4 regions of the Nitrincola salilacus genome follow, and region 1 is predicted to be linked to each of the others. Evidence: predicted binding sites of a transcription regulator. Region 1 holds the regulator's gene; each other region holds the start of a gene.
What was found. Region 1 encodes sigma-54, which starts transcription at its own class of promoters, with help from an activator protein. Its sites were predicted from a motif close to TGGCACNNNNNTTGCTNT; they were not measured.
Positions count from the first base shown of each region.

Region 1 (7,407 bases):
ACTGTGGATAAGTCAATTGAGGTGCTGTTACCAGTGAGCAGCAATCTGACCATCGGTGCCGCACTGCTGGGCGCACCGCAAGTGGCTGGCGCACTGTTCATCATTGATCGAATCACCGGTGGTAGCCTTGAGAAATTGACGGCGATCCGCTATACCCTGACAGGTGACTGGGGGGATCCGCAGGTACAGTTGATTACTCCGGAAGTTGAACCGCCGATCAGGAGGTGAGTAGTGAAAGCAGGTGTCATACAGATGGTATCCGGTGCTGAGCTGGAACAGAACCTGGAGCAGGCTGAGCGGTTGATAGCTGATGCTGCCAGGGGAGCGTGCACACTGGCGCTGCTGCCTGAGAACTTTGCCATTTTCGATAGCCGCCAGATGCGCTCGGTGGCTGAACTCGAAGATACTCAGGGTAGATTGACGGAGTTTCTGACTCACAGTGCCAGGGTGTATGGCATCTGGTTAGTGGCGGGGAGTATTCCGGCGCTGCGTGATGAGTCAGGTGAAGTGCTCGACAGAGGGCGTGTACGCAGCCGCTGCCTGGTGGTGGATAGTGATGGCGAGATCTGTTGTGCCTATGACAAACGCCATCTGTTTGATGTCGATGTCGGCGATGCGCAGCAGGTCTACCGTGAATCCGACTGGATTGAGCCGGGTGGCGATGATATTCAGGTGATCGATACACCAGTCGGGCGTCTGGGGCTGAGTATCTGCTACGACCTGCGCTTTCCCGAGCATTATCAGCGCCTGTTGGCCGCCGGAGCGCAGGTGATCAGTGTTCCTTCGGCGTTTACCTGGAAAACCGGCAAGGCGCACTGGAAGCTATTGCTAAGGGCGCGTGCCTGTGAAACTCAGTGCTATGTGCTGGGAGCCAATCAGGGAGGTCGTCATAGTGAGACGCGCGAGACCTGGGGGCATTCGATGATTGTAGACCCATGGGGTAAGGTACTCGCCAGATGCAAGCAGGGGCCCGCTTTGGTTATGGCTGACATTGATCTCGAATATCTTGCTCAGATCAGGCAGCGCATGCCTGTGCAGCAGCACAGGCGTGACTGAAAAGGCTTAAGCTTGCCAGGAGCAATAGATCAGCTTTCCTGGGTGCCATCTTCCAGTTCATCCAGCTCGCGCAGATAACGGAAGAGTTTGCGCGCATGTGCCGGAGGTTTCTGCTGCTCCCTTTCGCGCTGAGCATTGCGGATCAGTTGGCGCAGATGCTGGATGTCACATCCTGCATAGGCGTCGATAAATAGCTGTATGGTATTGTTGTCACCCGTGATCAGGCGTTCACGCCAGTTCTCCAGAGCATGGAAGCGCTGATTATGCGCTTGGGTCGAGGCATCAAACATGTCCACAGCGATCTGTATCGCTTCGTTGTCTTCGGTACGCAGCAGTTTACCGAGGTATTGCATATGTCGCTTCAGCGCGATGTGGGAACTGATACGTCGGCTCTCTTCAACCGCACGGCGCATATGATCGCTCATAGATACTTTTGCCAGTTGGTCCGGGCGAAGCTCAGAGAGCTTCTTACCCAGCTCCTGCAGCGCGTGCATCTGGCGTTTGATCTCCGACTTGCTGATCTCTTCGGATTCGTCGTGCTCCAGATGCTCGTTTCCTGCCTTGCGTTTACTCATCAGTCATCTTTCCAGAATTATTCAGCTTCGTCGAAGCGGTTGTTGATCAGAGTCTCAAGCGCCTCAATTGCCGGTTGTTCATCATCGCCGTCAAGATGAAAGGTCAGCTCTGTGCCCTGGCTGGCCGCCAGCATCATCACCGCCATGATACTTTTACAGTCAGCAACACGTCCTTCCTTCTCGACTTTGATGTCGCAGGTATATTGGCTGGCTGTTGCCGTCAGCTTTGCTGCAGCGCGCGCATGCAGGCCCAGCTTGTTAATGATGGTCAGGGAGGTTTTGATCATGTTGCTGTAGGGTTCTCTGGCTTGTCGGTGATCAGGTCAGTTCGCGGTGGCGTACCTGCACATTATCCATATGCTGACTGAAATGACCAGCAAGACACTCGGCAATATACACGGAGCGATGTTGTCCGCCGGTGCAGCCTATGCCGATGGTGAGATAACTGCGGTTATCGCGTGCGAAACGGGGAATCCATTTTTCCAGAAAACCTCGCAGGTCATCCAGCATCTCCTTTACTTCCTCAGACTGCTCGAGAAATGCCTTGATCTCGGTGTCCAGCCCTGAGTATTGACGCAGTTCCGGGATCCAGTAGGGATTAGGAAGAGCGCGGACATCGAAGGTGAAGTCTACATCCAGGGGGAGGCCATGTTTGAAGCCGAAGGATTGAAACTGCAACGACAACGACTGTTCCGGTCTCTGAGCAACACGCAGCTTGATGGAGTCGCGCAGCTCATAGAGCGTCAGCCTCGAGGTATCCATACGAATATCAGCCAGGCTGGCAATCGGTTCGAGCAGTAGTCTCTCTTTTTCGATCGCTTCTTTCAGCCCCGCACCACTGCTGGTCAGCGGATGCTTACGGCGAGTGGCATTGAAGCGTTTGAGCAAAGTGGCTTCACCGGCATCAAGGTAGATAACTTCACTGCTGAGATCTGGAATCTGGCTGATACTGCGCAAAATATCCGGTACCTGACGCAAGTTGCTGACCAGATTGCGGGCATCTATGCTGACGGCCAATCGTTCAGGACGATCTGGCGCCAACAACATCTGACCAATGAGTTCCGGCAGGAGCAGGGCTGGAAGGTTGTCGATACAGTAAAAATCGATATCTTCCAGTGCCTGCAGGGCGGTGCTTTTGCCCGAGCCGGAGCGGCCGCTGAGGACGACCAGTTTCATCTGTTAACTCCCGTTACCCGAGGTGGCCACCAGCGCCTGATAAAGCGAGTGACTGTCGGTACAGTTGCGCAGAGTTTCACGCACATCGCTGTTGCTGAAAAGTTCGGCAATGCTGGCCAGAGTCTGAAGATGTTGTGCGGCTTCATTTTCCGGTACCAGCAGGCAGCACAACAGATCAACCGGTCGGTTGTCGATCGCATCGAAGTCGATGGGTTGCTCAAGTGTTATGAGCAGCGCCAGCGCTTGTTCACAGCCGGGAAGGCGGCAGTGCGGAATTGCCACACCATCACCTATCCCGGTGCTACCGAGTCTTTCGCGATTAAGCAGACCACTGAAGATTTCTTCAGTTTCCAGTCCTTCGATCTGGGCAGCGAGGGTATCGCTGGCCAGTTCGAGGACTCTTTTCTTGCTGGCCGCATCCATGTGGCATAGTGTTCTGGATTCGGTCAGCAGCTCGGAGATATGCATAGGGTAATGTCGGTCTTGGTTAGTGGGTTATTTGAAAGACTTCATTTTTTCCTTGTGCTTGATAACCTGCCGATCAAGTTTATCAACCAGCCCATCAATTGCGGTGTACATGTCATCCTGTTCATCTGTCGCAAACAGTTCTCCACCTGCTAGATGTACATCAGCTTCTGCTTTCTGGCGGGTTTTTTCAACAGTGAGGATAACCTGAACATTGGTAATGTTATCGAAATGGCGCTCCAGCTTTTCAAATTTCGCATGCACATATTCGGTCAGTGCATCAGTCAGCTCTACATGATGGCCAGTGATATTAATCTGCATAAGGCTTCTCCTTGTTGTCAGGCACGATAAGGTTTGTTCTGTGCCTGTTTGTTATTAAAGCAAACGCTTGCGCTCATTAGAAGGTGGTATGCTCAGCGCTTCGCGATATTTTGCGATAGTTCGCCTTGCGACGTTAATGCCCTGTTCTTTCAGCAGTTGAGCGATCTTGTTGTCACTCAGTGGTTTTGCGCTGTTTTCACCTGCAACCAGCTTCTTGATCAGTGCACGAATAGCGGTGGAGGAGGCGCCTTCACCGTCAGCAGTCGTGACCTGGCTGGAAAAGAAATATTTGAGCTCGAAGATGCCGCGCGGTGTATGTATGAACTTTTGCGTGGTGACCCTGGAAATGGTGGACTCATGCATGGAAACAGCTTCCGCAATGTCGTGTAGCACCATGGGCTTCATTGCCTCCTCACCGAAATCCAGAAAATCTCGCTGTCTTTCGACGATTTCGCTGGCAACCTTCAGTAGTGTGTCATTGCGGCTGAGAAGGCTCTTCAAGAACCAGCGAGCTTCCTGTAGATGACTTTTAAGATAGTTGTTATCGGCGCTGTTGTCAGCCCTTCTGATCAAATCTGCGTATTGAGTGTTGATGCGCAGTTTTGGCGAGGTGTCAGGATTCAGGGTAACAATCCACTCGTCACGGTGCTTGCTGACAATGACATCAGGGATCACATATTCAGATTGACTGGAGATGATGCTGGAGCCCGGGCGCGGATTCAGTGACTGAATCAGTGAGATGATCGATTGCAGATCATCTTCCTTGACGCGCAGTTTACGCATCAGGCTTCGATAGTCGTGGCTTGCCAGAAGCGGCAGATGATCCGAGGCCAGCTTTATCGCTTCTTTGCCCCAGGGTAGCGAGGATCCAAACTGTCGCAGCTGGATGATCAAACACTCACTGAGATCGCGAGCCGCTACGCCGGGAGGATCGAACTGCTGGATACGATGCAGAACGGCTTCTATTTCATCCAGCTCGGCATCGCCAAAATAATCAGGTTCCTGTTCTTTGAACTGCTCGAGCAGTTCTTCGGTTGAAACCTTCAGGTAGCCATCGGTGTCGATGCCGTCAATGATGGCTTCAGCGACCATGCGATCAGCATCGCTCATTGGCGTCAGATTTAACTGCCAGTTCAGATGGTCCTGCAGGGTGTCTTCGCGGGTATCATTCTCGTTGTCTGGCCAGTCGTCGGATGATGCACTACTGCTCTGCTGCTGGTATGTGTCATCCCAACTGCTGTCTGTAGCCAGTTCAGAGGGGATCTGTTCGCTCCATTCACTGTCGGTATCCGGGCCGTCAAAACTGTCATCACTCTCGGCCCGACTGTCAGTACTCTCCGTATTGCTCTTGCTGACAATCTCTGAGTTACCGGATGGCTGAAACTCATCCTTCTCATCGTAGCTTTTGCTGTCATAGCTGTCTTCGTGCGCATCTTCGTAAGAGGTGTCGTAGGATTCCTCTATCGACGCGGTCTCTGGCTCATGCTCCTCTTCGCTGACCTCCAGCAGTGGATTGTTTTCCAGCGCCTGCTGTATCTCCTGCTGCAGATCAAGCGTCGACAGTTGCAGCAGCCGTATCGCCTGCTGCAACTGAGGTGTCATCGTGAGATGCTGGCCAATCTTGAGATGTAGCGCTTGTTTCATATGCCAGTATTATCACTTGAGGTTAGACGGTGGATAGTGGTCATCATAGCCTGAACTGTTCGCCCAGATAGGCTGATCTGACCTGCTTATTCGCCATGATTGTCTCGGGATCTCCCTCTGCGAGGATGGCTCCTTCACTGACAATGTAAGCGCGTTCACAGATATCGAGTGTCTCCCTGACATTATGATCGGTGATCAGAATTCCTATACCGCGACTCTGCAGATGGCGAATCGTCTGCTTGATATCATTGACCGAAATGGGGTCAACGCCGGCAAATGGCTCATCCAGCAGTATGAAGGTGGGCTCTGTTGCCAGTGCCCGGGCAATTTCGACGCGTCTCCTTTCGCCACCCGACAGCGCCATACCGGGACTGTTGCGGATGTGCGTGATATGAAACTCCTGCAGCAGTGCTTCCAGTTGCTCTTCACGATCGGCCTTGCTCATCTCCTTGCGTGTTTCCAGAATTGCCATCAGGTTATCACGTACACTGAGCTTTCTGAAAACCGAGGGCTCCTGAGGCAGATAACCGACTCCTCGCTGTGCACGGCCATGCATCGGCATGCCTGTGACATCATCCTGATTGATACGGATATGGCCCTCATCCGCTGCCACGAGACCGACAATCATGTAGAAGCAGGTGGTTTTGCCTGCGCCGTTGGGGCCGAGGAGACCCACGATCTCTCCCTGGCTGATCTTGAGTGATACATCACGCACAACCTGACGGCCTTTGTAGCTCTTGGCCAGATGGAGTGCTTCAAGCATTGCCATAATCAGTTTCCACTGCTTCTGGGTTGAATGACCATTTCAACACGCTGCCCACCACTTTCGCTACCGAATGCATCCACAACCGCCTGATCCATGTTGTATACGATACGTTCGCCGGTGAAGTTGTCGTTACCCTGAACCACACGGGCCTGATTGGTGATGGTGACCTGCTGCTGTGTAACGTGGTAATTCATGTTCTGGCCGTAAGCTTTGGTCAGTGGCTGCCCCTCGCGGTGCTGTTGATGGAACTCAGCAGGGGTGCCGGTTGAGATGATGCGTTCAATTTCGCCATCGGATGAACGACGCAGCTCTACACGGTCTCCCAGCAGCAGCATGCTGCCCTGACGTATTTCAACGCGGCCACTGTAGATGGTAACGCCTGTCTGCTCATTCATGCTGGCCTGATCTGCACTGATGTAGATAGGTTCATCTTTGTCGCTCGGCAGGGCGTGTGCAGCGTTTGCCAGAAGCAAGCAACTGCTCAGGCACAATAGTGCCACTTGTTTAATTCTTGACATAAATACCTCTTACCTCTGATAGCAGCTCAACACGTCGCTCACTGAACCAGGCCTGCATACCAATGGCATCTGTGCGGCTTTGGCCATCTGTAAGAGTTACGGCTGCTTCTGTCGAAGCGAAGTCCTGTGGTGGAAACAGGGCCAGAACGCTTGTGGTCATGATAATGGGTGTGCCTTGTACAGGATTATCAATAACCTGTACATCCCCTGCAAGTTCAATCTTGCTTTCATCGTCCAGCATCCAGGCCTCATCGGCTATGATTTCGAGCACCGATCCGTCTGCTCGACTCTGGGTCAGCACAGGTGTCATCATCTGCACCTGTTCCAGGCCTGGCAGGTGTTGCACCAAGGGAGTGGTGATCTCCTGTTGCAACTGACCGTCAACACCAAATAGCTGTATGCGGGCATCACGGATGAAAAAGTCCACTTCATCTGGCAGGGGAGGCCTTTCTGATGACGTTTCGGTCGGGATGCCGAAGAACCCCCAGAACAACAGTAAGGGTACCATGATCAGCAGCGCCAGCAGAATGCGCAGACGAATCGATGAAAACACTTAGCGGTACTCCTCGAAAAGCGCCTGCAGCTTGCCCTGTGCGGCAAGAATGATTTCACAGAACTCGCGAGCAGCTCCCTCTCCACCACGACGGCTGGTGCACCAGTCAGCTTCCTGGCGTACCAGGGCGTGGCCATCAGGGACGGTTGCGCCAAAGGCCACTGTAATGATGGCAGACAGATCCGGCAAGTCATCCCCTATATAAGCGGTTGTAGCGGCAGAATGTCCGGTGTCGGTCCAGATCTCTTTCAATGCGGCCAGCTTATCTTCGCGTCCCTGCATCAGGTAGGTGATGCCGAGCGCCTTGGCACGCAGCTCAACCTGAGGTGAGCT
Region 1 covers NZ_CP176580.1:3,526,995-3,534,401, reverse strand. Annotated here, with positions in the region: gene ACK3CJ_RS16365 (YhdP family protein) at 1-228, shown strand, start outside; gene ACK3CJ_RS16360 (carbon-nitrogen hydrolase family protein) at 232-1,056, shown strand; gene yjgA (ribosome biogenesis factor YjgA) at 1,086-1,631, opposite strand; gene ACK3CJ_RS16350 (HPr family phosphocarrier protein) at 1,649-1,918, opposite strand; gene rapZ (RNase adapter RapZ) at 1,950-2,807, opposite strand; gene ptsN (PTS IIA-like nitrogen regulatory protein PtsN) at 2,811-3,275, opposite strand; gene hpf (ribosome hibernation promoting factor) at 3,303-3,593, opposite strand; gene ACK3CJ_RS16330 (RNA polymerase factor sigma-54) at 3,648-5,237, opposite strand; gene lptB (LPS export ABC transporter ATP-binding protein) at 5,281-6,006, opposite strand; gene lptA (lipopolysaccharide transport periplasmic protein LptA) at 6,009-6,521, opposite strand; gene lptC (LPS export ABC transporter periplasmic protein LptC) at 6,508-7,074, opposite strand; gene ACK3CJ_RS16310 (KdsC family phosphatase) at 7,075-7,407, opposite strand, start outside.

Region 2 (7,407 bases), 1.1 Mb from region 1:
TCGCCGCTGAAACCCTGAGAGAGCCAGAGCCAACCATTCTGCTGCTGCATGAAAATGCGATAGACAACGTCGACCAGACACCGCTGAATCACAGCGAGCAGTATAACGGAATTCCGCTGATAGTTTTACTGGAACAGGATACGCCGGAACGGCTGGAGTATCTGCTGCAACATCCTCTGAATGATTATATCAATCTGGATCAGCTGGACACCTCCACGTTGTTTCGTGTTCTGCGCTATGCCTCGGCAAACCTGCGCAATCACAAGGCGCTGTTTGAGATTCAGACCACTGATCCGCTGACAGGCACCGGTAATCGACAATACTTTTACAGTCAGTTACAAAGCGCTTTGAAGCGACTCGATCAGGGATTCAAAGTCGCCCTGTTTGCCATCGATATCGATAACTTCAGCGCCTTCAATAACAATATGGGCCATGATGCGGGTGACCGCGTTGTGCTGGAGCTGAGCCGGCGTCTGCGGCGCTGTCAGGGAAGCTCACACCTGGCACGTATCGGGAATGACGAATTTACGATCATACTGATTGTTCGGCCTGAGGACTCGCTGCAGGAAGCCACGCAGCAGATGACAGAGCATCTGATCGAAGCGATGATCCCCGGCTATCAGATCGATGATAGCGAAGCGACTATCAGTTGTAGTATCGGCATCGCTCAGGCCCCGCTGCATCATCATGAATTTGATGCGCTGATCCGTTTTTCCGGTCTCGCACGATTGCGTGCCAAGAAGCTCCGCGGTCATAGCTATGCCATCTATGATCCGAAGCAGGACAAGGAAGGTGGCTCCAGTATTGCGCTGGAACCCGAGCTATGGCGAGCCTTACAGCAGGGAGAGTTCAGTCTTTACTACCAGCCCCGTATCAATCTCAACACAGGTGATATCGTCGGCGCCGAAGCGTTGATTCGCTGGCATCATCCCACTCGCGGCCTGATTACACCCGATACGTTCATCCCGGTCTGCGAACAGTCCGGCCTGATTGTGCCGATCGGCTATTGGGTGATACAGCAGGCCGGTAAGGATATGAAGCTGATGCGTGATGTTGGCCTGCGAGGCTATGTAGGTGTCAACCTCTCCTTCCGCCAGTTTCAGGATGGCTATCTGGCCAACACCATTGAGCGTCTGATTCACAAATACAATATCGATACCACCATGCTGGAGTTTGAGCTGACCGAAACTGCGCTGTTCAGCGACGAGGTCCATGTGCGCCAGTGCATGGAATCACTCAGTGCGCTTGGCGTCGAGTTCTCTCTTGATGATTTCGGCACCGGTTACTCCTCCTTCTCACTGCTGCAGAAGCTGCCCATCTCGACACTTAAAATCGATAAGTCTTTTATCTCTGGCATCCCCGGCAACAAGGACGATGAAGAGATAGTCCGAACGATCATCAACCTGGCCAAGAACATGCAACGCAAGGTGATTGCCGAGGGTGTGGAAACCCAGGGGCAACTGGAGTTCCTGCTCCTGCATGGTTGCGATCTTGCTCAGGGCTACCTGTTCAGCCGCCCCGTCAGTCTCGACAAATTCCTCGCCATGCTCGACACCGCAAGACCTGAGCAGGACGCTATGCTGGAGCAATAACTTGCTTAGACATCCACCGGATAAAGCCAAGCCCATGCCAGCCTGCAATAAACAGCCACATTAACGCCTCAATCCATTACCCCGAAATGCCAACGCCTCCAGCAGGTGAGACTGTTCCACCCGGTCATGTCCCTCCAGATCTGCAAGCGTTCGAGCCACACGCAGCAAGCGATGACAGGCGCGCGCCGAGATACCCAGATTATCCATCGCCTGTGTCAGCAATCGGCGCGAATCGCTGTCGAGATGACAATGCTCCTCAAGGAAGCGCCCGCTGAGCAGTCGGTTGCTTGAACCCTGACGCTGAAGCTGAATCTCGCGCGCCCTCAACACCCTTGCCCGTATGTCGGCACTACTCTCTGCCTGCTCCCCGGGGCGCAGCAATGCATCGGCAGGCAAGGCCGCCACCCAAAGCTGAATATCGATTCGATCCAGTAAGGGACCTGACACCCGGCCCTGATAGCGCCGAATCTGATCTGGCGTACAGATACAGCGATCAGTACCATCACCGTAGTAACCGCATGCGCATGGATTCATCGCAGCTACCAGTTGGAAGCAAGCTGGATACAGAGTCTGTCGGGCCGCACGCGAGATCAGAATCTCTCCTGTTTCCATTGGTTCACGCAAAACATCCAGCACGCGACGTGGAAACTCAGGTAACTCATCCAGAAACAACACCCCCTGATGCGCCAGAGAGATCTCACCCGGCCGGGGGTGCGAACCACCGCCAACCAGGGCCGCAGCCGAGGCCGTATGATGCGGTGCACGAAAAGGGCGCACACCCTGACAGGCATCCAACACCGACATACCGGCAACAGAGTGAATCGCAGCCACCTCAAGGCACTGCTCAGGTGTCAGTTCGGGCAACAGTCCGGGAAGCCGGGAAGCCAGCATGCTTTTACCACTGCCAGGCGGGCCGGTAAAAAGCAGATTATGCTGCCCGGCCGCCGCTACCTCCAACGCTCTTCTGGCCTGAAGCTGCCCCTTCACGTCCGACATATCCGGGCAGGTATGAATCAAGGGTTCTTCAGCTTCGACTCGACAGGCAAACTCAAGCTTTAACTTGCCACTGAGATACTGATGCAGTTGTAACAGATGACTGACGCCGAGCACTGGGGTATCACCCATAAGCGTCGCTTCATCTGCATTACAGGCTGGCAGTATCAGCGCCCGCCGTGCCTGCCCACAGGCAATAGACGCTGGCAGTGCACCACGCACCGAACGTATCTCGCCAGACAGGGCCAACTCCCCCAGCACCTCAAACTGATGTAACTTGTCGTTCTTCAACTGGCCAGACGCCTGCAAAATACCGAGCGCAATCGCCAGATCATAACGACCACCCTCTTTGGGCAGATCAGCAGGTGCAAGATTGATGGTGATACGGCGTTGAGGGAAATCGAACCCCGCGGTAATCAGGGCGCTGCGCACCCGTTCCCGACTCTCTTTCACAGCCGTTTCGGGTAAACCGACGATAGCCAGTGACGGCAAGCCGCCGGACAGATGTACCTCCACCGCCACAGATGGAGACTGAATACCCAACTGAGCGCGGGTATGAATAACCGATAATGACATGACACCTTCCTTGGTGATCCAAACTGAATAGAGCAACCCACTTTATTGGGTGCGTACTGAATTATTCCGCACGGCTCTCTTGATCTGTCTGGACCGGCTCTGACGGATGCGTATTCGCACTACCGGGTACCAGCAACTGCTCCAGTTGAGCGACTTTATCTTCCAATGCCTCCAGGCGCGCACGCGTTCTGGCCAGCACCGCACTCTGGGCATCAAACTCTTCTCGCGTGACCAGATCCAGGCGGCTGAACGCACCTTGCAGCAGGAACTGCATCTGCTGTTCAACCTGCTCCTGCCCAGGTAATCCACGCACACCTTTGAGCAATTGCGTCATCTGCTCCGACAGCCCTTCGACGAGCTTGTTCTGAATCATCTTTGTCCTCCTGCCTGTATGAACTGATTACTATAAACCACTTCCATGACAGGCAACACTTTCTGACCAGAGTTTTCTGATCAGCCCCCTCTGTTCAGGTTCCCCCGCTCAAGAGACCTTCTCGCGCCATTTCAGGTCACCTATCTGCACATTCAACCAGTCAAATCCGACTCGCCGCGCCACCGCTGCTGCACCATCCAGACTCTTGAACTCACGCTCACTGTTAGAGCGCTGAAGATTCAGGATCACCACTTCCTGATCTCTTGTGATGAATTTCAACGTCCAGCCCCGTGACATCGAAATAGGGATCGCCTGGCACGATTCGAACACGCCTGCTTTAAAAAGCAGCCTTATTTCTCGCTCTTGCATCATCTTAATCCTTATTTGAATTATCATTTAACTACTATGAATAGTATAAAATAAATTATGATAAATCACAATAAAAATACAACAATTTACGACTCATAACTCATTGAAATATATGATAAAAATAAATAATTTCAGACCACTTCAGCAATGCCACCTTGGTTGCGTAACACATTGTTTTATAAGAATAAAAAATGCATACCCCACTAGATCAATTGCTTATAACAGATTATCTTTTTATATTTTTGATTTGCGTTAATAAGATAAAGAATAATCAATATATATTTTTGATAGATTGATACTGGATAAGGTGGAGAGAGAGGGACAACAGATGGATTCAGCTTATGCTGCGGCGTGCATAAGGTGATATTACAAAGGAGAACTCCCAAACGGGAGACTGGACGTGACTTTGCGACCACACATCAAAAGTGCGCCCATTAGGTTGCCGAACAACAGCGCACCAAAATAGAGCACAATAGAAGCGAGTGCACAGTTTTTAACCACACCTGCCACCTGTCTGCACCAATATCTATCATTCACTTTGATATGAAATAGTTATCTTATTGTTTTATATATATTTTATTTTTCTGGCACGGCTTTCGCTTAGACCAAGCAAGCGAAATCAGCTGGTACTCACCTGTCCGACTGGTTTCGGTCTTTTACTTTAAAGAGGGACTGAACGATGAAACTGGTTTCAGCAATCATAAAGCCATTCAAGCTCGATGATGTGCGCGAAGCGCTCTCCGAGATAGGTATCCAAGGTATCACTGTCACAGAAGTCAAAGGCTTCGGTCGTCAGAAAGGCCATACAGAACTCTACCGTGGTGCGGAATATGTCGTTGATTTCCTTCCAAAGGTTCGCATCGATGCCGCCGTGAAAGACGACGTGGTCGACCAGGTCGTTGAAGCGGTCAGCAAAGCCGCTCAGACCGGCAAGATCGGTGATGGCAAAATTTTTGTCACCCCACTTGAACAGGTTATCCGCATCCGTACCGGTGAATCCGGACACGACGCACTTTAATAACCCTTATGACGATTTTTCGCCTGCTGGAGGGCTGAACAATGGAAGAACTCATCTATGCAACGGCAGCAGATGTTGCACATCTCGCCTACGCAATCGATACCTTTTATTTCCTGATCTGCGGTGCACTGGTCATGTGGATGGCGGCAGGCTTTGCGATGCTCGAAGCCGGTCTGGTCCGCGCCAAGAACACCACTGAGATCCTGACCAAAAACGTCGCACTTTATGCGATTGCCTGCACCATGTATCTGATCTGCGGTTACTACATCATGTACAGCTCCGACGCCGGTGGCATTCTGCCAAGCCTGGGCGGACTGATCGGTGATGAGAACAGTGTCGATGCGGTTCTGGCCGGCGACGAAGATGGCCCTTACTACTCCATGCGTTCTGACTTCTTCTTCCAGGTTGTATTCGTTGCCACCTGCATGTCGATCGTATCCGGTGCCGTTGCCGAGCGCATGAAGCTCTGGGCATTCCTGGCTTTCGCTGTCGTCATGACCGGCTTTATCTATCCAGTCAGCGGCTACTGGACCTGGGGCGGCGGTTTCCTGAGCGAAGCAGGCTTCTCTGACTATGCAGGCTCCGGTATCGTCCACATGGCAGGTGCTGCTGCAGCGCTGGCCGGTGTCATCGTGCTGGGTGCTCGTAAAGGCAAGTACGGTAAAGATGGCCAGATCAATGCGATCCCCGGTGCCAACATGCCACTGGCAACTCTGGGTACCTTAATCCTGTGGCTGGGCTGGTTCGGCTTCAACGGCGGGTCCGAGCTGAAGATGTCTGATATCGACTCTGCCAACAACGTTGCTCAGGTGTTCGTCAACACCAATGCTGCAGCCGCCGCCGGTGTCATTGCAGCTCTGATCTTTGCTCGCATCTGGTTCAAAAAAGCGGACCTGACAATGGCACTTAACGGTGCACTGGCTGGCCTGGTAGCCATTACGGCTGGACCTCTGGCTCCTACAGCGCTAGGCGCAGCCGTCATCGGTGCTATTGGTGGTCTAATTGTGGTCGGTGCCATCGTGACACTGGATAAACTGAAAATCGACGATCCTGTCGGCGCCATCTCCGTTCACGGCGTGGTCGGTATCTGGGGTCTGCTGGCAGTACCGCTGACCAACTCTGATGCCACCTTCGGTGCACAGATTCTGGGTATCGTTGCCATCTTCGCCTGGGTATTCATTGCCAGCCTGATCGTCTGGATCGTGCTGAAAGCCATAATGGGTATCCGTGTCACTGAAGAGGAAGAGTACGACGGTGTGGATCTGGCTGAGTGCGGTATGGAAGCTTATCCTGAATTCGCTACAGCTAAAAAGTAAGTTACTGATCTTGAATTAAAAGGAGCCTTCGGGCTCCTTTTTTGCGTTGTCGCTGTGCTATGCGTTGTCTACAGGTTACAGGTATACTTGAATTCATCCCCCGCAGAGTTCGGGACTGAGTTCGGTACTGAGTTCGGGCATTTTTTATTCAGACGTGGCATTATCCATGACTGCAGGTTTTGAGGAGAAAACCATGAAGTTGATCACTGCGATTATCAAACCATTCAAGCTAGATGATGTCCGTGAAGCCTTGTCTGATATCGGCATCCAGGGTGTCACCGTTACCGAGGTCAAAGGCTTCGGACGGCAAAAAGGCCATACTGAACTGTATCGTGGAGCAGAGTATGTCGTCGACTTCCTGCCCAAGGTCAAAATCGAAGTGGCAGTCGATGATGATATGCTCGATGCCGTGATTGAGGCGATCAGCAAGACAGCCAACACCTCGAAGATCGGCGACGGCAAGATATTTGTAACGCCGCTGGAGCAGGTTATCCGTATCCGTACCGGCGAAACGGGTCCAGACGCGCTCTAAGCATTTTCAGATCTAAGCCTTCACAGACCTGAGCATTCACAGCTTTAAATATTCACAGCGAGGCTCGAATCATCAGAGCCTCGCCATCACCGGCCAACTGTTATCAGGCAAGTCTGGCCGGTATTTTCATCGCCAGCTCAAATCCTCCTTCGCTCCGATTCGTCGCATTGACGCTACCTCCCATATGCTGAACGGCGCGTTGCAGAATACTCAGACCCAATCCATAACCATCGCTCGGGTTATGCTGACCACGGACAAACGGATTGAACAGGGTTTTCAGCAGAGACTTATCCACACCCGGCCCGTTATCCACAACACTAAGCAGTAGATGGTTACCATCGTGGCGTGCCAAAATCTCGACAAGAGATCCGACTGGTGTGTGCTTCAGCGCATTCCCCAGTGCATTGCCCAGCGCTCGACGCAACAGCGCCTCGTTAAGAGAGCAACTCAGGCCAGGTGGATCAATACTGAACAACACCTCATGCTCAGGGTGGGTCAACTGCGCATCAGCGACCAGAGACTCCAGTATTGGCATCAGATGGCAAGGCTCCACTTGACCGGACTCTTGCTCCAGCCGAGACAAGGACAGCAGTTCCTCAATCAGATGGTTAAGCTGTTCACACTCTCGATTGATCTGA
Region 2 covers NZ_CP176580.1:4,643,763-4,651,169, forward strand. Annotated here, with positions in the region: gene ACK3CJ_RS21330 (putative bifunctional diguanylate cyclase/phosphodiesterase) at 1-1,592, shown strand, start outside; gene ACK3CJ_RS21335 (YifB family Mg chelatase-like AAA ATPase) at 1,653-3,161, opposite strand; gene ACK3CJ_RS21340 (accessory factor UbiK family protein) at 3,223-3,534, opposite strand; gene ACK3CJ_RS21345 (hypothetical protein) at 3,643-3,906, opposite strand; gene glnK (P-II family nitrogen regulator) at 4,583-4,921, shown strand; gene ACK3CJ_RS21355 (ammonium transporter) at 4,963-6,237, shown strand; gene glnK (P-II family nitrogen regulator) at 6,431-6,769, shown strand; gene ACK3CJ_RS21365 (HAMP domain-containing sensor histidine kinase) at 6,873-7,407, opposite strand, start outside.
Region 2: a site for sigma-54 is predicted at 4,489-4,506, ahead of glnK (P-II family nitrogen regulator). Genes of this name have one in related genera too.

Region 3 (7,407 bases), 720 kb from region 1:
TTCCTGGCGCAGCTCGCGGGTTTCCAACACTCTTTGTACAGTCAATACGAAGTGATCAAGGTCCAGTGGCTTGGTCAGAAAGTCATCGGCACCAGCCTGCAGGGCTTCCACCGCCTGGCGCACACTGCCAAATGCGGTGATCACGATGATGGCGGGAGGAACCGCCGGTTTACTTTCCATGATCTCATGTACCAGAGACATGCCATTTCCATCCGGCAGGCGCAGATCAGTGATGATCAGAGTCGGCTGTGTGGTGAGCAGTGAGCCTCGCGCTTCGGTGAGTGTTTTGGCGTGACTGATCAGCCAGCCATCGGACTCCAGTTCGTCCAGAATCAGTCTCGCCAGCGCCGGATCATCCTCTACCAGTAATATGGGGTTGGCTTGCTTCATGCGCTTGCTCCTGATGCTGGCTGATTCTCGTCGGCAGACTCTTCTCTGATGGTAAAGTGAAGCTCAAAGCGTGCACCACCAAGATGGCTGTTGTGTATCTCCACGTGGCCATGATGTTCGCGCATGATACGCTTGACGATAGCCAGCCCCAGGCCACTGCCTTCGCCGGGCGCCTTGGTGGTATAGAAAGGGCGGAAGAGGTGTTCAATCTGCTCCGGCGGGATTCCGGGTCCTGCATCTTCTACATACAATACAACACCATCCTCGCACTGCCAGCCCAGTGTGACCGGGCCATCAGGGCAAGCCTGGCAAGCGTTGCGCATCAGGTTGATGAGTGCCTGTTCAAGCATCAGGGCATCTCCTCGGATGCGACACGTTGGCCCCTCTTTAAGTTGAATCTGCAATCCTTCATCCTGCAGCTGCTTGCGTGCACGCGCGATCAGCGCGGCAACGTCCAGAGAGTGGGGTTGGGCCCGGACACTGCGCCCATAGGACAGTAGCTGTTCGACAATGGCAGTCATGCGTTGAGCCTGATGGCGAATATCTTCCAACTCACTGACATCCTGTGCTTGAGTATGGCGACGCAGCAGGCGCCTGGCTCGACCATCAACAACACTCAGGGGTGCCCCCAGCTCATGTGCAACACCGGCGGAGAGCTGTCCCAGTGCAGCGAGCGTTTCCGCCTCACGCAGTTGGCCGGAAAGGCGCTCCTGCTCTTTTTGCTGCTCTCGGGCCTTATTCTCTGCATGCTGAATCGCATCCAGCATCTGGTTCAGCTCGCTGGCCAGACGTATCACTTCGCGCGGGCCGTCTTCAGTGGCACGATGTTGTCGCTCACCGGACTCCACTTTGCGGATGCTGTCCAGCAGACGTTGCAGAGGTTGTCCGATCGCGCGTTGGTGGGTCAGGCTCAAAGCACCCAGAATCAACAGGGAGGCCAGTGCAAAACCGCCCCAGGAACGGCGTTTCAGCTGTTTCAGTTCGGCTTCGATATCACGTCGCAGTCGGGTGACCTGTAGCAGGCCGCTGGGCTGTCCGAGGCGATCGAACAGTGGCAGGAAGAAGGAGTAGACATCACGCCCGCGAATACTTTCATACTGAGCGAACTCGCCGTCAACGGTCATTTTCATCGCTTCGTCTGCCTGGCGACGTGTCGGGCTGACAGCGCCGAAGCTGATCAAGCGCTGCCCATCGGCATCAAACAGATAGGCACCGTAGACTTCGGTGATATCGAAGATGGAGGCCAGGCTGTTTTGCAATTGTGCGATGTCATCGCGTTGCAGTGCTTCGGTTACAGGCAGACGAATCGCTCTTGCCACTAGACTCAGATCTCTCTGCAACCGCTCTTCAGCAAAGTGGCCCACTACGCTGAGGGTCGCAGCAAGGATGACCGCCAGCATCAACAGTAGTGGTAATGCCACCTGCAACAGAAGTACTGAGCGAAGGCTGCCGGGGGTGAATTTCAGACGCATGCTTGTCCTGTAACTGCCTGCCAGAGGGTGCAGTCGTTTGTCGTTGATAGATGAAGGGTATATTTGGATACATGTGCCAAAATGTCACATGTTGAATGCTGGGTCAAATGAGCTTACTGGTTAGTGAACGGTTATTAGGGTTATTTATTCTGTATTAGTGGTAAATCATGGCATTATCTGCTGGTTATTGAGCATATATATGAAATGTATGTCTGATTGGTCAGCTTCTTATCCCCATCACTGCAAGAGGTTTCTATGGATAAAATGGATCGCAGAATTCTGTCGTTGCTACAGGTGGATGGTCGCCTGTCAAATGTTGAGCTGGCTGAGCAGATCAGTTTATCCCCGTCACCCTGTTTGCGTCGTGTGAAAAGGCTTGAGGAATCAGGTGTCATCACCGGTTATCATGCCGCACTGGATCGTACCCGCATTGGGTTGTCGATGACGGTATTTGTTGAGATACGGCTGGAAAATCATCGTGATGAGGCGAGTCAGATATTCGAGCAGACCATTCTGGATATGCCGAATGTACTCAGTTGTCATGTGATATCGGGTGCCGCAGATTATCTTTTGGAGGTAGTGGTCGAAAGTCTGTTGAGTTATGAGATCTGGCTGAAAACGGTACAGAAACTGCCGGTGGTGAAAGATATCAACAGTAACTTTGCAATCAGGACGGTCAAGACAGCCGCCGCCCTGCCGTTGGATTGACTGGGCTATATGGTTTATGTGCCATATACAGCTCATGTGTCATATGGGCACATGATTGTCGCCTGTGGGTGAAGTCTGAAGCTGGTTTGCTTAGCGTAAATCGTTGATAAATTGTTTTATAAACAATTGGTTACTTGATTTTTTATGAAGTTGGCACAATGCTCGCAATGCAGTTGAGTGATAGTTGGATAACAGGCGACACTGTTTCAACATTATTACTGACTAAGTGTTCAACTCAAGGAGAGAACCTATGAAACGACTCACAAAACTGATCATGGCATCCATTCTGGCTGGTGGTATCAGTGCTGCAACGATCGCACATGCACAGGACAGCGCTCCACAGACCGGGACGATGACACAGCAGGAAACTGTCTCTTTTGATGACGCTCAGTTGCAGACTTTTGTCAGCGTGCAGCCGGTACTGGATGGCATCCGTGCTGAATATGCTCAGCGTCTGGAATCAGCTAGTGATGCTGATAACGCGGCGGCTCTGCAGCAAGAAGCAGGTCAGGAAATGGTCAATGCAGTGCAGGAAGCAGGTCTGGATGTAAATACCTATAATCAGATCGCCATGGCCATACAGCAGGATACCGAGCTGCGTGAGCGTGTCGAGACCATGATGAACTGATCATAAACGGTCGAGTACTCAATCAGACTGTTCGTCCTCGATCAGTCTGATACGCTCACCTGCTGTAATGCCTTTCCTGGCAAACCAGCCTTGATTGACCTCAAGACCAAACTGCGCCGGTTGAGTGGCGCAGTGGGTCTCATCCGATAGCGGCTGCATGTCGAAGAACTCGATAATGCGGCCGTTACTGTCTATAAAGGCGACGGTGAGTGGTATCAGGGTATTACGCATCCAGAAGCACTGTTTATTCTGCGTATCCATAATGAACAGCATTGCACTGTTTTCTGGCAAGGATTCCCGCCACATCAGGCCCTGAGATCTTTGGGCTGGTGTTTCTGCAACCTCTGTATCCAACAGATGCTCACCGACCTGCAATGTCACGCGCTCGAACTCAACTGTCTGACGGAATTGTGTCTTGACCAGATGAGACGCATCACCGTTGGTCAGTGCGCTCAGGCTGATACCAAGCAGCAGCACGGAATTTTTTAAAAGTCGGCTGCCGCGAAAGTAACTCTTCAAACTATCGTTCGATGGCATGCAATCAGGCCTCCGCCGGTGCCTTGCGCTGCTGTTCACGCTTGGCCTGTTTCTGTGCCTTGCGCTGTTTTGCCTGTTCTACCGCTTCTGTACCGATATGCGCTTCACCGCGCTCCTTTGCCAGCTGTATCTGAAGCTCGCGTGAAGCAAAGCGCTGCTTCTGTTCAGGTGTGAGTTTGTCATGGCAATGCGGACAGCAGATCCCCTGAACATAATGCTCACTGGTACGATCCTCTACAGACAGAGGAGAGCGACAGCCTGCACAGAGCTCATAGTTACCCGGTGTCAGGTCGTGGTTGACGGTCACGCGATTATCGAACACAAAGCATTCACCCTCCCACAGTGATTCCTGAGCCGGCACCTCTTCCAGATATTTCAGAATGCCACCGTGCAGATGGTAAACCTCTTCAAATCCCTGCTCTTTGAGAAAAGCAGTGCTTTTTTCGCAACGAATGCCGCCAGTGCAGAACATCGCCACTTTCTGATGCTGTTCGGGATTGAGCTTGCTGCGAACATAATCCGGGAATTCGCGGAAACTGGATGTTTCAGGGTCGATCGCACCCTTGAAGGTACCTATCTTCACTTCATAGCTGTTGCGTGTATCGATCAGCAGTACTTCAGGGTCTGAGATCAGGCTGTTCCATTCATTGGGCTCAACATAGGTGCCGACCACTTGCTTCGGATCTATCCCCTCCACGCCCATGGTCACAATCTCTTTCTTGAGCTTGATCTTGCTGCGATAAAACGGCTGGGAATCAACCAGAGACTCCTTGTAGTCGATGCCGCTGAACCGCTCATCACTGGCGAACCAGTCTTTGAGCAGATCGATCGCTTCACGTGTACCGGCAACGGTGCCATTGATCCCTTCGCTGGCCAGAAGCAGGGTGCCTCGGATGGCGTGCTTTTCCATCAACTGGGTCAGGGGTTGGCGCAGCGCCTGATGATGTTCGAGGGTGACAAACTTGTACAGTGCGCAAACAACAATATTGGACATTCAAAAACCTCTCCAGCAGACCAGATCGTAAATCCGGGGCTGATAACGTAATGAAAGCAGGATGCTGAGACAGGAGAGCATCGTGCCGCGATTCGGTGCGGATTGTAGCATATCAACGCCACTTTGCCTGCCTGTGTACCCTGCTGGGCTGTATGCAAAATAACCTGCACCCATTTTGGGCTTTCAATTTTTTGCGCGCACCAAAATGGCACTTCCCACCTGTGAATGGCATTGCCCATCTGTTCGATACGCTTGTTTAATCCTTGTAAATCAGTGATCTGAAAATCTGGTATGAAAACTGCTTTGTCAATGCACAAATGCACTCAGCAATCAGGTTTTATGTACGGGTTTTAAATACAGGGTTCAGATACAGAGTTCAGATACAGAGTTCTACTTCGCTTTTCTAATAACATAACGGGGACTAACCGATGAAACAGATGAAACGTAAACTGGTAACGGCTTCATGTACCCTTGCTCTGTCAATTGCAGCTATCACAGCGCAGGCCGCAGATACCATCAAAGTAGGTGTGTTGCACTCGCTGTCCGGCACCATGGCGATCAGTGAAACCACACTGAAAGACACCATGTTGATGCTGATTGAAGAGCAGAACAAGAAAGGTGGTCTGCTGGGTATGCAGCTTGAAGCGGTGGTCGTGGATCCAGCGTCTGATTGGCCATTGTTTGCTGAGCGCGCACGTGAACTGCTGGAGCGTGATAAGGTGGCGGCGATCTTTGGTGCCTGGACCTCTGTTTCACGTAAATCGGTACTGCCGGTTGTCGAAGAGCTGAATGGCCTGATGTTCTACCCGGTTCAGTATGAGGGTGAAGAGTCTTCCCGTAATGTGTTCTACACCGGTGCAGCGCCGAACCAGCAGGCGATTCCAGCCGTTGATTACCTGATGAATGATCTTGGTATTGAACGCTGGGTGCTGGCGGGTACCGATTATGTTTACCCACGTACCACCAACCGCATCCTGGAAGCCTACCTGAAATCTCACGGTGTGGCAGAGGACGATATCCTGATTAACTACACGCCGTTTGGTCACGCTGACTGGCAGACCATCGTATCCGATATCCGCAGTTTTGGTTCTGCTGGCAAGAAAACCGCTGTGGTCTCCACCATAAACGGTGATGCCAACGTGCCTTTCTACCGCGAGCTGGGTGCACAGGGTGTTTCCGCTGAAGATATCCCGGTTATTGCCTTCTCGGTTGGTGAAGAGGAGCTTTCGGGCATCGATGCTGAGCCACTGGTCGGCCATCTGGCGGCCTGGAACTACTTCATGAGCGTGGACAGCGAAGAGAATGACACCTTTATAGATCAGTGGCATGAGTTTATCGGCAATACTGATCGTGTCACCAATGACCCGATGGAAGCACACTATATCGGTTTCAATATGTGGGTTGAGGCGGTCAACAAAGCCGGTACCACTGATCCATCTGCTGTTCAGGAAGCGATTATCGGTGTCACTGTTCCCAACCTGACGGGTGGCTATGCCACCATGATGCCTAACCACCACATCACGAAGCCTGTACTGATCGGCGAGATTCAATCCGATGGACAGTTTTCAACAGTCTGGCAAACACCCAGTACTGTAGTCGGTGATGCCTGGTCTGACTTTCTGGAAGGATCAAAAGACATCATCTCCGACTGGCGCAAGCCCCTGGAGTGCGGTAACTACAATGTTGTGACCAAAACCTGCTCTGGTCAGACATTCTGATCTTCATGCCAGCAGCCTGAGGGTTCAGAGGTTATCTGAATACCGACTGGCTGCTTTAAGCCTGTCCGGTTGATGGCAACCGGTCAGGATTTTTTTCAGCTCCAGGTATCCACCTATGACAAGCAGAATAATACGCTGGTTGATGGCCAGTGGGGCGATCCTTGCCTGCCTTTTTGTCAGTGTCGGGGCTCAAGCTCAAGCCCAGACTGATGATCAGGTCCTCCTTGAGGTACAAGCCCTGCTGGTGTCACCCAAAGCCCCGGATAAAACTGTCGCGATTGAGCGGTTGGCACAAGCCAATCATTCCAGAGCATTGGAGATCTACTCCCTGCTGCTGGACAGCCGTCTCTATTTCAATCGAACCGATGATCTTCTCTATATCATTGATAATGTAGCAGAAGGGTTGCCGGCTCTGGCGCTGTTGAGTCAGGAAACCAGCCTGATTGAAAAACGACGTGATTATCGACGTGTGGCGATCAACAATGCGCAGCGCACGCAGATCCGGCGCGTCATGGCTCAGACCGGGCTCAGTCATGAGCGGGTGGATGTACGTGTCGGCGCGGTGCAGCAACTGATGGGTGATCTGGATCAGGATGCACTGGCCCTGATTCGTGAGGCCTATGTGTCTGAAACGCATGCGCGAGTCCGCGATCTGATGGCAGTAGCGCTGGCGATCCACACACTGAGCAGCGATGACGAAGCGGCACAACGCGATGCGATCAGTGTGCTGGGTGGCTCGCTGGAGCCTCGAGCGCGTGTTGCGCTGGTCAGTTTTGCAGAAACGACCGAGCAGAGCAGGCTGAAGACCTTGTCAGAGCAGGCGCTTGTCGGGATAGATCAGCAGGTCAGGTTTTACAGAGGACTGGAAACTGTATTCTTCGGCCTCAGCATGGGCTCTGTGCTGGTGCTGGCCGCGATCGGGCTTGCCATCACCTTCGGCGTCATGGGGGTGATCAATAT
Region 3 covers NZ_CP176580.1:4,251,484-4,258,890, reverse strand. Annotated here, with positions in the region: gene ACK3CJ_RS19650 (sigma-54-dependent transcriptional regulator) at 1-390, opposite strand, end outside; gene ACK3CJ_RS19645 (ATP-binding protein) at 387-1,862, opposite strand; gene ACK3CJ_RS19640 (Lrp/AsnC family transcriptional regulator) at 2,118-2,570, shown strand; gene ACK3CJ_RS19635 (DUF4168 domain-containing protein) at 2,821-3,198, shown strand; gene ACK3CJ_RS19630 (DUF192 domain-containing protein) at 3,217-3,735, opposite strand; gene ACK3CJ_RS19625 (rhodanese-related sulfurtransferase) at 3,740-4,729, opposite strand; gene urtA (urea ABC transporter substrate-binding protein) at 5,167-6,447, shown strand; gene urtB (urea ABC transporter permease subunit UrtB) at 6,563-7,407, shown strand, end outside.
Region 3: a site for sigma-54 is predicted at 5,017-5,034, ahead of urtA (urea ABC transporter substrate-binding protein). Genes of this name have one in related genera too.

Region 4 (7,407 bases), 960 kb from region 1:
GCTTGCCCTGGGGGGATCTGGATATTGACCTGGTGTTGGAGTGTTCAGGGGCTTTCTCCAACCGTGCCATGGCGATGCAGCATCTTCAAAGCGGAGCCAAACGGCTACTCTTTTCACAGCCGGCTGAAGCCGACGTGGATGCGACCATCGTGTATGGTTACAACCATGAACAACTGAAACCTGCGCACAAGATCGTATCAGCGGCGTCCTGTACCACCAACTGTATCATTCCGGTTCTGGATCTGCTGGATCGCGCCTTTGGTATAGAAAACGGCGTCACTACGACCATACACTCGGCGATGAATGATCAGCCGGTGATTGACAGCTACCATCGTACGGATCTGCGCCTGACGCGCAGCGCGCTACAATCCATCATCCCGGTAGACACAGGGCTGGATCGTGGTATTGATCGTTTGCTGCCGCATCTGGCAGGACGTTTCCAGTGTTTGCATGTCAGGGTGCCGACCATCAATGTGTCACTGATGGATATGTCGATCAATCTGTGCCGCGATACCAGTATCGCGGAGGTTAATGCGCTGCTCAGGAGTGCCTCGGAAGGGTCGCTGAAAGGGTTGCTGGGATATACGGAAGAGCCGCATGCGTCGGTTGATTTCAATCGCGATGCACGCTCGGGTGTGGTGGATGGTACACAGACACGGGTATCAGGCAGGCGACTGCTGAAGCTGATGTGCTGGTTTGATAACGAATGGGCCTATGCCAACCGAATGCTGGATGTTGCCGGATACTGGCTGCAGACGCGCTAGAATTTTAATAACTATTTTAAAACAAGCAGGGCTTATCTTTATGAGCGTACTGAAAATGACAGATCTGGATCTGAGTGGAAAGCGTGTGCTGATCCGCGAAGATCTCAATGTTCCGGTAAAAGATGGCAAGGTGACCTCGGATGCGCGTATCCGTGCAGCCTTGCCAACCATCGAACTGGCACTGAAAGCGGGGGCCAGTGTGATGGTGATGTCACATCTCGGTCGTCCGGTGGAGGGTGAGTATGATGATCAATACTCACTCTCTCCAGTGGCTGAGCATCTGTCCGGTTTGCTACAGCGTCCGGTTCCTTTGATTCGCAACTGGCTGGAAGGCAACTTCCAGGTAGGTGCCGGTGAGCTGGTGCTGCTGGAGAATGTGCGCTTTAATGCCGGAGAAAAGAAGGACGATGAATCTCTGTCGCGTAAAATGGCAGCCCTGTGCGACGTCTATGTGATGGATGCCTTCGGTACGGCTCACCGTGCGCAGGCTTCGACCCATGGTGTTGCACGCTTTGCCGAAGTAGCCTGTGCAGGTCCTTTGTTGGCTAATGAGCTGGATGCGCTGGAAAAAGCGCTGGCAACACCGGCACAACCGCTGCTGGCAATCGTTGGTGGCTCCAAAGTTTCGACCAAGCTGGAAGTGCTGGGCGCTTTGTCCGACAAGTGCGATCAACTGATTCTGGGTGGCGGGATCGCAAACACCTTTCTGGCGGCGGCCGGTAAGCCTGTTGGCAAGTCGCTGTACGAGCCGGATCTGATTCCAGTGGCGAAGGCGCTGATGGAAAAGGTGAGTATTCCCCTGCCTGAAGATGTGGTGGTGGCAACAGAGTTTGCCGAAACGGCTGAAGCAACGATCAAGTCGGTCGATGATGTCGCAGAAAATGATATGATTCTGGATATCGGTCCACGTTCAGCACAGAAATTGGCCGAGCTGCTGAAAAATGCCGGCACAATCATCTGGAATGGCCCGGTGGGTGTGTTCGAATTTGATCAGTTTGGCGAGGGGACCCGGGTCATTGCGATGGCAATTGCCGACAATCAGGGGTTCTCGATTGCCGGAGGTGGTGACACTCTGGCAGCAGTGGATAAATATGGGATTGCTGATCGAGTGTCCTACATATCAACAGGTGGTGGAGCTTTCCTTGAGTTTGTCGAGGGTAAGGTACTGCCGGCGGTAGCAATGCTTGAGCAGCGTGCTGCCAGCAAGTAATGAACCAGAAATCTGAGGGATAAACATGGCTCTGATCTCAATGCGTCAGCTGCTCGACCATGCAGCTGAATATGGTTACGGAATTCCGGCATTCAATGTCAATAACCTGGAACAGATGCGGGCGATCATGGAGGCGGCAGCCAAAACCGATTCTCCGGTGATCGTTCAGGCATCGGCCGGTGCACGCAAGTATGCCGGCTCCAATTTTCTCAAACATATGATTCTGGCTGCGATCGAGGAGTTTCCACATATTCCTGTCTGCATGCATCAGGATCACGGTACCAGCCCTGCTGTCTGCCAACGCTCCATTGCGCTGGGTTTCTCGTCGGTGATGATGGACGGATCACTCGGTGAAGATGGCAAAACGCCGACAGACTATGACTACAACGTCGATGTGACCCGTCGCACGGTCGAGATGGCGCATGCCTGTGGCGTATCGGTCGAAGGCGAATTGGGTTGTCTGGGATCACTGGAAACCGGGCAGGCGGGTGAAGAGGACGGTATCGGAGCGGAAGGTACGCTGACACATGATCAGATGCTGACCGATCCCGATGAAGCTGCTGAATTCGTCAAGGCGACTCAGGTCGATGCTCTGGCGATAGCGTGCGGTACCTCTCACGGTGCGTACAAGTTCTCACGCCCACCGACCGGGGATATTCTGGCGATCGATCGCATCAAGGCGATTCACGCACGGATTCCAGAAACTCATCTGGTGATGCATGGTTCTTCTTCCGTTCCGCAGGAGTGGTTGAAGGTGATCAATGAATTTGGTGGCGAAATTCCTGAAACCTACGGTGTGCCGGTTGAGCAGATTGTCGAAGGTATCAAATATGGCGTGCGTAAGGTCAATATCGATACTGACCTGCGTCTGGCCTCAACGGGGGCAGTGCGTCGTTTCATGGCTCAGAATCCCTCTGAGTTTGACCCACGCAAATTCCTGAAAGAGACAATCAAGGCGATGAGCGAAATCTGTATTGATCGCTACGAAGCCTTTGGTACGGCAGGTCATGCCAGCAAAATCCGAGCGCTGTCTTTGGAAACCATGGCTGATCTGTATGAGTCAGGTAAGTTGAACGTAAAAATCAACTGATTAACCCTGCAGACTGGCGGGATATGCCCGCTGGTCTGCCCTCCTTGTGATTCTCTTTTTTTATTCTCTGCGCATATGATGTATCGGTAATGCCCGATTTAAGGGCTTTTTTGTTTTGCAGTGCACCAATCTTGTACTTTTTTTACAAATAGAGGTGTATTTTCATCATCAGATGCGCTAATTTCTTATTAGCTTCATTCACTAAGTATAAGTAGAAAAGCTGCATAAATACTCGTTTCGGGTTTGTCGGAACAGATCGTAAGAATCTGGCCTGGTAATTGCTAACTGTTAATCGAGTGTTTATGCGCAACATGATCCTGTTGCGTAAAAACAATAATATAAAAAGTCATGGGAGATATGGCATGAAGAAGATTGCAACACTAATCGGCGCTGCTGCAGTACTGACTGCATCTGCTGGTGTGAGTGCTAACACACTCGAATCCGTTAAAGAACGTGGTGCGTTGCAGTGCGGCGTGAGTGACGGTCTGGCAGGTTTCTCAGCAACCGACAGTGCCGGTCGCTGGCAGGGTTTGGATGCTGATTTCTGTCGTACTGTTGCTGCCGCTGTTCTCGGTGATGCTGAAAAGGTGAACTTTGTGTCACTGACTGCAACTGAGCGTTTCACCGCGCTGCAGTCCGGCGAAATCGATGTGCTGCCACGTAACACAACCTGGACACTGACGCGTGACGCATCACTGGGTCTGAACTTCACTGGTGTGAACTACTACGATGGTCAGGGCTTCCTGGTCAGCAAAGATCTGGGTGTTTCCAGCGCCAAAGAGCTGGATGGCGCATCTGTCTGCATCTCCTCCGGTACCACAACCGAACTTAACCTGGCTGATTACTTCCGTCTGCATGGCATGACTTACGAGCCAGTTCTTTATGATACGTCTGATCAGACTATCTCCGGTTTTGAAGCAGGTCGTTGCGATATCCTGACTTCCGACCAGTCTCAGCTCTATGCTCTGCGTATCGGTATGGCTGATCCAGACAGTGCTGAAGTACTGCCAGAAGTGATCTCCAAAGAGCCTCTGGGCCCTGTTGTTCGTCAGGGTGATGATCAGTGGTTCAACATCGTGAAATGGGCACTGTTTGCTCAGGTTAACGCTGAAGAGCTGGGCGTGACCTCTGCGAATGTTGATGAAATGAAAGAGTCCAACAACCCATCCATTCAGCGTCTGCTGGGTACTTCTGGCAACATGGGTGAGCTGCTGGGTCTGGGCAACGATTGGGCCTACAACATCGTGAAGCAGGTTGGTAACTATGGTGAGCTGTTTGAACGCACTGTAGGTACAGGTTCACCGCTGAACATTGCTCGTGGTCAGAACGCGCTGTGGACAGACGGTGGTCTGCAATACGCTCCACCTATCCGCTAAATTCAAATACTTAGCACGATAGTTGGATCAGACCGGGAGCTCAGGCTCCCGGTTTGGGTTCTGTCTGTATAATCTGTCGGACAAAATGCCGACAGTGTAAAAGAGGCACTCTTCCCTCTATGAAACCGAAAAATAATACTGGCCTTCTCAGGCTGGTGTATAACCCAACCGCCCGAAGTATTTTCTACCAGGTGGTGATTGTTGGTCTGCTGCTCTGGTTCGTTCTGAACATAGTCGGCAACGTCATGACCAACCTTGATCAGCGCGGCATCTCTACAGGCTTTGGTTTTTTGAGCCAGCCTGCTGGCTTCGGTATCTCACAATCCCTGATTGAATATGATGAAACCTTCACTTTCGGCAGAACCTTCTTTGTCGGCCTGCTGAACACTCTGCTGATTTCAGCAATGGGTATCATCACTGCTACTATTCTGGGAGTGTTTGTTGGTATCAGCCGTTTGTCGCCCAACTGGCTGCTGCGCAAGCTGTCGATGGTTTACATCGAAATCCTGCGTAACATCCCGCTGCTGCTCCAGATATTTTTCTGGTACTACGTTGTATTGCAGGCGATGCCCAGACCAAGAGACAGTCTCTCTATCGGAGAAGCGATCTTTATCAATGTCAGGGGGATCTCAATGCCCAAGCCTGTACCCGATTCGGGGTTCGGTATCTATGTGGCCTTGATTGTTGCTGCCATTATCGGTGTGATTGTGCTTGCCCGCTGGGCGCACAAACGGATGATGGATACTGGTCAGCAATTCCCGACCTTCTGGGCCTCCACTGGCATCCTGCTGGCGACCTTGATTATCGGGTTCTTCCTGACAGGTCGACCCATTGATCTCGATTATCCTGAGCTGAGAGGTCTGAACTTCCGTGGTGGTATGACCTTGTTGCCTGAACTGATAGCACTGTGGTTTGCACTGACTATCTATACAAGCACCTATATCGCCGAAATCGTTCGTTCAGGTATCGAATCAGTATCACATGGTCAGACAGAGGCTTGTCGTGCATTGGGTTTGAATGAAGGTCAGCGTCTGAAGCTGGTTATTCTCCCTCAGGCGATGCGCGTCATGATCCCACCGATGACCAGTCAGTATCTTAACCTGGCGAAAAACTCCTCACTGGCGACCGCTATCGGTTATCCGGACCTGGTATCTGTCTTTGCCGGAACAACCTTGAATCAGACCGGTCAGGCGATCGAGATCATCAGTATGACCATGCTGGTCTATCTGACGATCAGTCTGTCAGTATCGGCATTCATGAACTGGTTCAACAGGCGCATGGCGTTGGTGGAGCGTTAAGATGACTGAATTTACTCCAAAACCTGCGCGTCCCGCACCGCTGAGCGAAGTCGGCCTGGTGGGCTGGATGCGGAAAAATCTCTTCTCGAGTATCCCTAACGGGATCGTAACGCTGATTGGCATCTATGTTATCTGGCAAGCACTTTACTGGGTTATCAGTTGGGGCCTTGTAAATGCTGACTTTCTGGGTAATCACCGTTCCGATTGTGATAGTGGTGGTGCTTGCTGGGTATTTATCAGTGTGCGCTGGAATCTATTCATGTATGGATTCTATCCTGAAGATAGCTACTGGCGTCCGAACCTGGCGTTTATCCTGCTGATCGGGTTTCTGATCTGGTTGAGTGTGCCGCGTCTGCCTTTCAAAAAGGTTGGTGCAATACTCTCCATCACGGTCTTTCCGGTTACGGCTTACATTCTGCTTTATGGTGGTTTGGGGCTGGAAGTGGTTCCCACTCACCGCTGGGGCGGTTTGATGCTGACGCTGGTGCTGGCACTGATCGGTATTGTGGCAGCGATTCCGATAGGGATACTGCTTGCTCTGGGGCGTCGCAGCACCAATATGCCGGCAGTCCGTCTGGTCTGTGTGATCTTTATCGAGTTCTGGCGTGGTGTACCACTGATCACCATTCTGTTCATGGCGTCGGTGATGTTGCCGTTGTTCTTTGCTGGCGGCACGGATGCGGACAAGCTGATGCGTGCGTTGATCGGTATCATCATGTTCCAGTCCGCCTACATGGCTGAAGTGGTGCGCGGTGGTCTGCAGGCGCTGGGCAAAGGTCAGTATGAAGGTGCGGATGCGCTGGGTCTGAGCTATTGGCAGAAGACCAATCTGATCATTTTGCCACAGGCATTGAAAATCATGATTCCGGGCATAGTGAATACGCTCATCTCCCTGTACAAAGATACCAGTCTGATTTTGATTATCGGTCTGCTCGATGTTCTTGGGATGGTGCGCCAGGCACTGGCTGACCCGGCTTGGCTGGGATATCCGGCAGAAGGCTATATTTTTGCCGCCTTCATGTTCTGGATATTCTGTTTCAGCATGTCGCGCTACAGTGCCTATCTGGAGCGACGTCTCAACACCGGCCATAAAAGTTAAGTGGAGTCGTGGTCAATGACTACTGAAGATAAGTTTGTAATTACACTCAAGAATGTAAACAAGTGGTACGGTGAGTTTCACGTTCTCAAAGATATCAATCTGAACGTCAAGATGGGCGAGAAGATTGTTATCTGTGGACCTTCCGGTTCCGGAAAATCAACCATGATCCGTTGTATCAACCATCTTGAAGAGCATCAGGAAGGTGATATCGTCGTTGATGGAGTGCTTCTGAACAATGACTTGAAGAACATTGGTCAGATACGCAAGGAAGTCGGGATGGTGTTCCAGCACTTCAACCTATTCCCGCACCTGACGGTTCTGCAGAACTGTACATTGGCACCTATCTGGGTACGTAAAATGCCGAAGAAGGAAGCTGAAGCGATTGCGATGCAATTTCTTGAGCGAGTCAAAATTCCTGAACAGGCCAATAAGTACCCCGGCCAGTTGTCCGGTGGTCAGCAGCAGCGTGTGGCGATAGCACGCAGTCTGTGTATGAACCCGCGTGTCATGCTGTTTGATGAGCCGACCTCAGCGCTTGATCCGGAGATGATCAAAGAGGTGCTGGATGTC
Region 4 covers NZ_CP176580.1:4,484,042-4,491,448, reverse strand. Annotated here, with positions in the region: gene ACK3CJ_RS20660 (type I glyceraldehyde-3-phosphate dehydrogenase) at 1-764, shown strand, start outside; gene ACK3CJ_RS20655 (phosphoglycerate kinase) at 805-1,974, shown strand; gene fba (class II fructose-bisphosphate aldolase) at 2,000-3,064, shown strand; gene ACK3CJ_RS20645 (amino acid ABC transporter substrate-binding protein) at 3,427-4,440, shown strand; gene ACK3CJ_RS20640 (amino acid ABC transporter permease) at 4,560-5,738, shown strand; gene ACK3CJ_RS20635 (amino acid ABC transporter permease) at 5,740-6,837, shown strand; gene ACK3CJ_RS20630 (amino acid ABC transporter ATP-binding protein) at 6,853-7,407, shown strand, end outside.
Region 4: a site for sigma-54 is predicted at 3,332-3,349, ahead of ACK3CJ_RS20645 (amino acid ABC transporter substrate-binding protein). Genes of this name have one in related genera too.